2 regions of the Micromonospora sp. NPDC023633 genome follow, and region 2 is predicted to be linked to the other one. Evidence: riboswitches for the same ligand, from Rfam matches in the RefSeq annotation. Region 2 holds a riboswitch; the other holds the start of a gene.
What was found. A riboswitch is a leader RNA that binds a small molecule or an ion and turns the genes downstream of it on or off. The one in region 2 is predicted to bind cobalamin.
Positions count from the first base shown of each region.

Region 1: linked by a shared signal. The riboswitch ahead of bluB (5,6-dimethylbenzimidazole synthase) and the one ahead of AB0G13_RS16900 (ABC transporter substrate-binding protein) in region 2 are both predicted to bind cobalamin.

Region 1 is NZ_JBFABB010000050.1:24,814-29,215, forward strand. It holds gene AB0G13_RS17505 (Rieske 2Fe-2S domain-containing protein) at 686-1,537, opposite strand; gene bluB (5,6-dimethylbenzimidazole synthase) at 1,766-2,395, opposite strand; cobalamin riboswitch at 2,434-2,632, opposite strand; gene AB0G13_RS17515 (EamA family transporter) at 2,722-3,639, shown strand; gene AB0G13_RS17520 (crotonase/enoyl-CoA hydratase family protein) at 3,682-4,402, shown strand, end outside.
Region 2 is NZ_JBFABB010000048.1:12,119-16,520, forward strand. It holds gene AB0G13_RS16885 (ABC transporter permease) at 1-579, shown strand, start outside; gene AB0G13_RS16890 (ABC transporter ATP-binding protein) at 576-1,637, shown strand; gene AB0G13_RS16895 (ATP-binding cassette domain-containing protein) at 1,634-2,305, shown strand; cobalamin riboswitch at 2,369-2,550, shown strand; gene AB0G13_RS16900 (ABC transporter substrate-binding protein) at 2,579-3,592, shown strand; gene AB0G13_RS16905 (iron chelate uptake ABC transporter family permease subunit) at 3,598-4,402, shown strand, end outside.

The sequences.
Region 1 (4,402 bases), on a different contig from region 2:
GGTGGGGCCCGGACCACGGCCCGGACCACGGCCGCCGCCCGCCGGGGCACCGCCACGCGCCGTGGCACCACCACGAGCGGGCGCGGCGCGGGTTACCGGGACACCGGCACCACCCCACGCGGCAGCGCGACCGCGGCCGACCGGGGCGGTACGGACACCGGCATCCACGAAACCGCACGCCCGATCGGTCGGGGCTCTGCGCACCCCACCGGCCACGGTCGCGCGGTCACGACCGCCCCCGGCACCGCCACGGCCCCTGGCACCCACGAGCGCGGGCTGACCGGCCACGGCCGGGCCCACCCGGACTCGCCCCGCGACACCCCGATCGGCCGCCACCGCCGCCCCTGACCCAACCACCGATCCCCACCCACCACCGCCCCGCACCCACCCCACCCACCCCACCGACCGACACCGGCTCGGTGATCAAGAGGTTTGGCCACGCCAGGGAGATCGAACTCGACCCAAACCTCTTGATCGACAGCGGAGGGCGGGAGGGCATGGCGGCGGGAGGGCCGGGCACGGAGGCCGGAGGGCCGGGAGGGCCGGGCACGGAGGCCGGAGGGCCGGGAGGGCCGGGCACGGAGGCTGGAGGGCCGGGAGGGCCGGGCACGGAGGCTGGGAGGCCAGGCACGGCGGCCGGCAGGCCGGAAGGCACGAGGGCCGGCAGGTCGGGTGGGAGTGCGGGTCAGGGGAGGCGGGTCTCCAGGACGCCGTTGACGACACGGGTCGGCAGGACCTGCTGGTCGTTGCCGGACGGGCCGTGCACGACCTCGCCGCCGTTGAGGCGGAACGCGCTGCCGTGCCACGGGCAGACCACGCACGCGTGCCCGTCGATCTCCTGCACCTCGCCCTCGCCCAGCGGACCGCTCTGGTGCGGGCAGCGCTCCAGCATCACGGTGACCTCGTCGCCGTGCCGGTAGAGGATCACCGAGACGTCGTCGACCTCCCGGGTGATCAGCTGGCGCTCCGGCAGGGCGGACATGTCCGCGATGGAGTGCCAGCCGTCGCTCATCCGGTGCAGCTCGGAGATGCTCTGGTTCACCTGCGCGCCCTGCTTGTACGCCAGGTGCCCGCCGAGGTACGCGCCCATGCTGGCGGCGCTGAGCCCGAGGAAGCCGAGCGTACGGCCGAGGTTGTGCCGGCCGGTCATCCGGGCGGCCACCGAGCCGGCGTAGAACGCCAAGCCGACGCTGTTGGACGCGGCGTGCACCAGGCCGACCCGGCGCTGGTCGCGAGCCAGTGCCGCCCAGTCGTTGAGGCCGGCGACCGCGGCCGGGAGGGCGCTGACGGTGCCCACCGCGCACAGTGTGGTGGCGGCCCGGCGCTGCCCCGGCATCAGGTCCAGCACGGCGGTGCTGATCCATGCGCCGACCGGCACCTGCACCATCGCCGGGTGCAGCGGATGGCCCAGCCAGACGCCGTGCAGCAGGTCGCGGACCCGCTGCGGCCGGAGGGTGGCCTGGACGGCGCGCTGCAACCGGTCGCCGACCCGGTCCAGGCCGGATGCCTGCTCGATCTTCGTCAAGAGTGCTCGCACCCGTACCGACTTCCCGGCAGGAGCCGCCGCAAACCGGGCGGCGGTGACGGATCCGCAGCGGTACGTGACGAGGCCCCCGCCGACCCGTAACGGGACGCGCCGGGCGGCGCCCCGCCGCGGTCGCGGACCCGCCGCGCCGACGCCGTCCGGCGGTCAGCCCCGCAACGCTGGCGGGCCGGTCAGCCCTCCGACGCCGGCCCGGTCAGCCCTCCGACGCCGGCCCGGCGGTCAGCCCTCCGACGCCGTCCAGCGGTCGTGGTGGACCGCCTCGGCCAGTGGGCGCTTCTGCCGCCAACCGTGCCGGGCCAGGTCGGGTACGGGCTCGAAGTGGGTGACCGGCCCGAGGCAGAGCCACGCCACGGGCCGAACCCCGTCGGGGATGCCGAGCAGATCGGCGAGCCACGGCTCCCGGTAGAACGACACCCAGCCCACCCCGAGCCCCTCGGCAGTGGCGGCGAGCCAGAGGTTCTGGATGGCGAGGCAGGTCGAGTAGAGCCCGGTGTCGGCGATGGCGTGCCGGCCGAGCACGGCGGGGCCGCCCCGGGCCTGGTCGTGGGTGACCACCACCGACAGGGTCGACTCCAGGACGCCGTCGATCTTGATGCGGGCGAACCGTTCGGCCGCCTCCCCGTCGAGCGTCGCGGCGAAGGCGTCCCGCTCGGTGTGGACGTGCTCGTGGAAGCGGCGGCGCAGCTCCGGGTCGCGCACCAGGACGAAGTCCCAGGGCTGCGAGTAGCCGACGCTCGGCGCGGCGTGCGCCGCCGCCAGCACCCGGTGCAGCGTCTCCTCGGGCACCGGCGCCCCGGTGAACTGGGCGCGTACGTCCCGGCGGCGGTAGATGACGTCGTACAGATCCAAGGCAGGCTCCCGCTGCGCTCGGCCCACGCCACGCCGGACGCGGGCACCGGACGCGAGGCCGGTCTTCGGACTCCCGGATCGACGCCTGGCCGTCCGCCTTCCCGGCCCGGGCGGGCCAGTGGCTGCGCGTACGCGTGGACGGTGGCTCCCCGGTCACCGCGGCGGGCCCGTGCCGGATTCGCACCGGCTTCCCGATTCTCCCCGCTCGCGCGGGGCACCTCACATGATCGTGCCGTCGGGGATGCTAGCGCCGCCGGGCCCGCCCCGGTCCGGCGGGCGTGGAAATCCGGTCGCGGGCCGCCCCGTCCCCGGCCACTGTGGTCCGGGTGTACGCACTCTCCTCCCGCCCGCTGCCGGCCGCCCGGCCGGCGACCAGACTGACCGTCGCGCTGGGGCAGCCCCGGGCCGTGCCGCCCCCGCTGCTGATGCTGCTCGGCATGCTCTCCACCCAGGTCGGGGCGGCCGTCGCCAAGCAGCTCTTCGGCAGCACCAGCGCCGGCGGCACGACCACGCTGCGGCTCGGCTTCGCCGCGCTCATCCTGCTGCTCCTGGTTCGGCCGGGGCTGCGCCTGGGCTGGCGCACCGCCGGCCTGGTCGGGGCGTTCGGGCTGGCCCTGGCGGTGATGAACCTCGCCTTCTACGCGGCCCTGGAACGGGTGCCGCTGGGCGTCGCGGTCACCATCGGCTTCGCCGGGCCGCTGCTGGTGTCGCTCGCCGGCAGCCGCCGGCTCGTCGACGTGGCGTGGGCGGGGCTGGCCGGCGGCGGGGTGCTGCTGATCAGCGGGCTCGGCGGGACCGGGGTGGACCGGGTGGGGCTGCTGTGCTGCGTGGCCGTCGCGGTCGGCTGGGCGGGCTACGTGCTGCTCGGCAAGGCGGTCAGCGCCCGCGTGCCGGACAGCCGGGGCCTCGCGCTGGGGATGGCCGTCGCCGCGCTGGCCGTGCTGCCGTTCGGGGTGGCCGGCAGCGGCACGGCGCTGCTCGACCCGTGGACCCTCGCGCTGGGTGCGGCGGTGGCGCTGCTGTCGTCGGTGCTGCCGTACTCGGCGGAGATGGCGGCGCTGCGTCGGATGCCGGCCCGGGTCTTCGCGATCCTGCTCAGCCTGGAGCCGGCGATCGGCGCGCTGGTCGGGCTGGTCCTGCTGGGTGAGCTGCTGGCCTGGCCGCAGGCGGCCGGGGTGGCCTGCGTGGTCGGCGCCGCGCTGGGCGCCACCCTGGTCCGCCCGGACCGCCCCGACCCGCGCTGACACCTCTGGCGCCGCCGGCACCGCCGGGGGCATGCTGTCCGGATGGGGGTACGCGTCGAACGCGCCGCGGCGGTGACCACGGTGATCCTGGACCGGCCGGCGGCCCGCAACGCGGTCGACGGGCCGACGGCCCGGGCGCTGGCCGACGCGTTCCGCGCCTTCGAGGCCGACCCCGACGCCTCGGTGGCCGTGCTCTGGGGGGCCGGCGGCACGTTCTGCGCCGGGGCCGACCTGAAGGCCATCGGCACCCCGAGCGGCAACCGGGTCGAGGCGCAGGGGGACGGCCCGATGGGTCCGACCCGGATGACGCTCAGCAAGCCGGTGATCGCCGCGATCTCCGGTCACGCGGTGGCCGGCGGGTTGGAACTGGCGCTCTGGTGCGACCTGCGGGTCGCCGAGTCCGACGCGGTGCTCGGGGTGTTCTGCCGCCGCTGGGGGGTGCCGCTGGTCGACGGGGGCACGGTCCGGCTGCCCCGGCTGATCGGCGAGAGCCGGGCGATGGACCTGATCCTCACCGGCCGGCCGGTGCCGGCCGAGGAGGCGTACGGCATGGGGTTGGTGAACCGGCTGGTCGCGCCGGGTGAGTCCCGGGCGGCGGCCGAGCGGCTGGCCGCCGAGCTCGCCCGGCACCCGCAGACCTGCCTGCGCAACGACCGGGCGGCGCTGCTCGCCGGCGCCGGCCTGCCGGAACCGGCGGCGCGGGAGGTCGAGCTGGCGTACGGGATGGAGTCGCTGGCCGCCGACGCGGCGGCGGGGGCCGCCC
Region 2 (4,402 bases):
GTGATCGGCGGCCTCGTCGGCGCGGTGGCCGGCACCCTCGGCGGCTGGGTCGACCGGGTGCTGATGCGGGTGGTCGACACCATCGCGGCGCTGCCGCACCTGCTGCTGGGCATCTTCATCGTCGCGATGCTGCGGCCGAGCCTGGGCGCGGTGATCCTGTCGATCGGGCTGACGCACTGGCTCTCCACCGCCCGCATCGTCCGCTCGGAGCTGCTCAGCCTGCGCACCCGGCCGTTCATCGACGCCGCGATCTCCGGCGGCGCCAGCCGCGCCCGGGTGATCACCCGGCACCTGCTCCCGCACGTGCTGCCCCGGCTGGCGCTGGCCACCACGCTGATGGTGCCGCACGCCGTCTGGCACGAGACCGCGCTGTCCTTCCTCGGCCTCGGCCTGCCCCCGCACCTGGCCTCGATCGGCAACATGATCAACGACGGGCAGCGCTCCCTGCTCACCGGCGCCTGGTGGGCCAGCATCGTGCCCGGCCTGCTCCTCGTCGTCGTGACGCTGGCCCTGGCCGCCCTCACCGGCCGGTGGCGCGACCGCCTCGACCCGCGCGTACGAGCGGAGCTGAACCTGTGACCACCACCCGCGAGCCCACCGCCGCCCCGGCCGACCCCGCCGGGACCGTCGCGACGGCCGACTCCGTTGGCACGGGCGGCACCGCGGCCGACGGTCGGCCCGGCCTGCTGGAGGTCGACGGGCTGACCGTCCGCTTCCAGCTCCGCGACGCCGTGGTGCAGGCCGTCACCGACCTGCGCCTGACCGTCCACCCGGGCGAACTCCTGGCCGTGGTCGGGGAGTCCGGCTGCGGCAAGTCGGTCCTCGCGCACGCCCTGCTCGGCCTGCTCCCCGGCAACGCCACCGTCACGGGCCACGCCCGCCTGCGCCCGCCCACCGGGGCGGAGATCGACCTGGCCGGCTCCTCCGAGCGTCACCTAGCCCGCGCCGTACGCGGCCGGGCGGTCGGGCTGGTGCCGCAGAGCCCCGCCACCGCGCTGACCCCCGTGCGGACGGGCCGGCGGCTGCTGGAGGAGACCCTGCGCGCCCACGGGCACACCCGGCGGGAGGCGCCCGCGGCGGCCGAGCGGGTCGCCGCCGACGTCGGCCTCGACGCCGCCGACCTCGACCGCTATCCCCACGAGCTCTCCGGCGGCATGGCCCAACGCCTGGCCACCGCCCTCGCGCTCGCCCCCGACCCGCCGCTGCTGCTCGCCGACGAACCCACCACGGGCCTCGACCGGCCCCTGGTCGACCACACCCTCGACCTGCTGCGCCGCCGCTGCGACGCCGGCGGCGCCGTCCTGCTCATCACCCACGACCTGGCCGCCGCCCGCCGGGTCGCCGACACGGTCGCCGTGATGTACGCCAGCCGGATCGTGGAACGACGGCCCACGGCGGAGCTGTTCGCGGCGCCCGCCCACCCCTACACCGCCGGCCTGCTCGACGCCCTGCCCGAACGGGCCTTCCGGCCGGTCCCCGGCCACCCGCCGATGCTCACCGACCTGCCTCCCGGCTGCGCCTTCGCCCCGCGCTGCGGCCGTGCCACCGACGTCTGCCGCACCCCGCCCGCGCCCGCGGCGGGCGTCCCGGGCCGGGTCGCCTGTCACCACCCGCTGACCCTCGGAGCGCCGGCATGACCAGTACCGCGCTCGCCGCCCACCAGGTCACGGTCTCCTACGGCCGCCGCCGCGTCCTCGACGGCGTCGACCTGCGCGTCGCCCCCGGCGAGACGGTCGGCCTGCGCGGGCCCTCGGGCAGCGGCAAGTCCACCCTCGCCCGGGTCCTCGCCCTGCTGCACGCCCCCGAGGCCGGGCACGTCACCCTCGACGGCCACCCGGTGGCGGGCGCCCGGCACCGGCTGCCCGCCGCCGTCCGCACCCGCGTCGCGATCCTGTTCCAGAGCCCCCGCGCCGCCACCGACCCCCGGCTGGGCCTCGCCGACATCATCGCCGAACCGCTCCGCGCCACCGGCACACCCGAGGCGCAGGCGCGGGCCCGGGCGGCGGAGCTGGCCGACCTCGTCGGCCTCACGCCCGACCTGCTCGCCCGCCGCCCGCACGCGGTCAGCGACGGGCAGCTGCAACGCGCCTGCCTCGCCCGCGCGCTCGTGCACCGGCCGGACTACCTGCTCTGCGACGAGGCCACCGCCATGCTGGACGCCTCCACCCAGGCGCACCTCGCGGCCGTCGTCACCGACTACCAGCGGCAGCACGCCGCCGGGGTCCTGCTCATCACCCACGACCCGGCGCTGATGGCCCGCTGGGCCACCCGGGTGGTCGACCTGCCGACTCCGCCACAGCCCTGACCGCCCCAGCGGACCGACCGTCCCTCATGGTGTTCGTCACGTGACTTCCGGGCGGGCCGGCGGCTAGGGTAACGCTGCCGTGGTGTTCGGGAAGCCGGTGCAAGACCGGTGCGGCCCTCGCCACTGTGATCGGGAAGTCCGCGGCCCTCGTCGTAAGAGGTCACTGGGCGTCACACGCCTGGGAAGGCCGGCCACGGACGCACCTCCCGTCAGCCAGGAGACCGGCCACGGCACTGCGATGACCCGTCCACGAGGTGCTGGAAGGCGGTCCCGATGCGCGTGCGCGCTGTGCGGCCCACCCTGTCCCGGCGCGTTGCCGCGCCCCTGTCCGTCCTCGTCGTGCTGCTCGGCGGCTGCGCCACGGACGATCCGGCCACGACACCCCCGCCGTCCGCCGCCCCGGTCACGCTGACCAACTGCGGTACGCCGGTCACCGTCGCCGCCCCGCCCGAGCGGGCGGTGACCCTGAACCAGCCCGCCACGGAGATCATGCTGGCGCTCGGCCTGGCCGACCGGATGGCCGGCACGGCGTACCTGGACGACGCGATCCTGCCGGAGCACGCCGCCGCGTACGCCGCCGTGCCGGTGCTGTCGGACCGGTACCCGGCGAAGGAGAAGCTGCTGGAGGCGGCACCGGACTTCGTCTACGCCTCGTTCCACAGTGCCTTCGGCGACGAGGGCGTCGGCGACCGCGCCGCGCTCGCGGGACTCGGCATCGGCACGTACCTCTCGCCGGCCGGGTGCCCGAGGCGGCACCGGCCGGCGAAGCTGACCCTCGAGGACGTGTTCGCCGAGATCCGGGACGTGGCGGCCGTCTTCGGGGTGCCGGAGCGGGCCGAGAAGCTCATCGCCGAGCAGCGGGCCCGGATCGCCACGGCCGCCGCCCGGGTCGGCGCCGCCCGGGACGTGTCCGTGCTCTGGTGGGACGCCGGCACCGACGCGCCGAGTGTGGGCGCCTGCTGCGGCAGCCCCAACATGATCATGTCGGCGGTCGGGGTGGGGAACGTGTTCGCCGACCTCGGCGGCGGCTGGGCCGACACCAGCTGGGAGGCGGTCGTCGACCGCGATCCCGACGTGATCGTGCTGGTCGACGCGGGCTGGGACGCGGCCGCCGCGAAGCGGGCCTTCCTCACCCGGCACCCCAGCCTGAAGGACCTGCCCGCGGTGGCCGGGCAGCGGTTCGTCGTCGTCCCGTTCTCGTCCACCTCCGCCGGGGTGCGCGTCGTGCTCGGCGTCGGGGCGCTCGCCGCGGGCGTGGCGCAGCTGCCCGCCGGGGCGGACCGCTGACCGCCGTGGCCGGCCGCACCGCCCCCGGTCCGGCCCGCCGTACCGCCCCCGCCGGGGCCCGCGCGGCCCACCCGGTCGGCCTGGCGGCGCTGCTGGTGGCGTTGCTGGCCGGGCTGGTCGTGTCGATCGGCGCGGCCGTCACCGTCGGTCCGGCCGACATTCCCGTGTCGACGGTCTGGTCGGTCGTGGCCGACCGCCTGGGGCTCCCGCACGCCGAGGTGCCGCTGCTGCGCGAGCACATCGTCTGGCGGCTGCGCCTGCCCCGGGTGCTCGGGGCCGCCGCGGTGGGGGGCGGGCTGGCCGCCGCCGGCGCCGTGATGCAGACCGTCACCCGCAATCCGCTGGCCGACCCGTACCTGCTCGGGGTCTCCTCCGGGGCGTCGCTCGGCGCGGTCGCGGTCCTCGTCCTGGGCTTCGGCGGCGGGGTCGCCGCGCTCACCGGGGGCGCCTTCGCCGGGGCGCTGGCCGCGTTCGTGGTCGTCGCCGCGGTGGCCGGCCGACAGGCCGCCCTGGCCCCCACCAGGGTGGTGCTGGCGGGCGTGGCCGTCGCGCAGCTCTGCGGGGCGGCGACCTCGTTCGTCATCATCTGGGTCGCCGACCCGCACGCCACCCAGAGCATCACCTTCTGGCTCTCCGGCTCGTTGGCCCGCGTCGACTGGGCCGCCCTGGCCTGGGCCGCGCCGGTCCTGGCCGCCGTGCTCGCCCTGGTGGCGGCGTACGCCCGCACGCTCAACGCGTTCGCCTTCGGCGAGGACGCCGCGGCGAGCCTCGGCGTCCCCGTCACCCGGGTCCGATGGCTGCTGCTGGTCG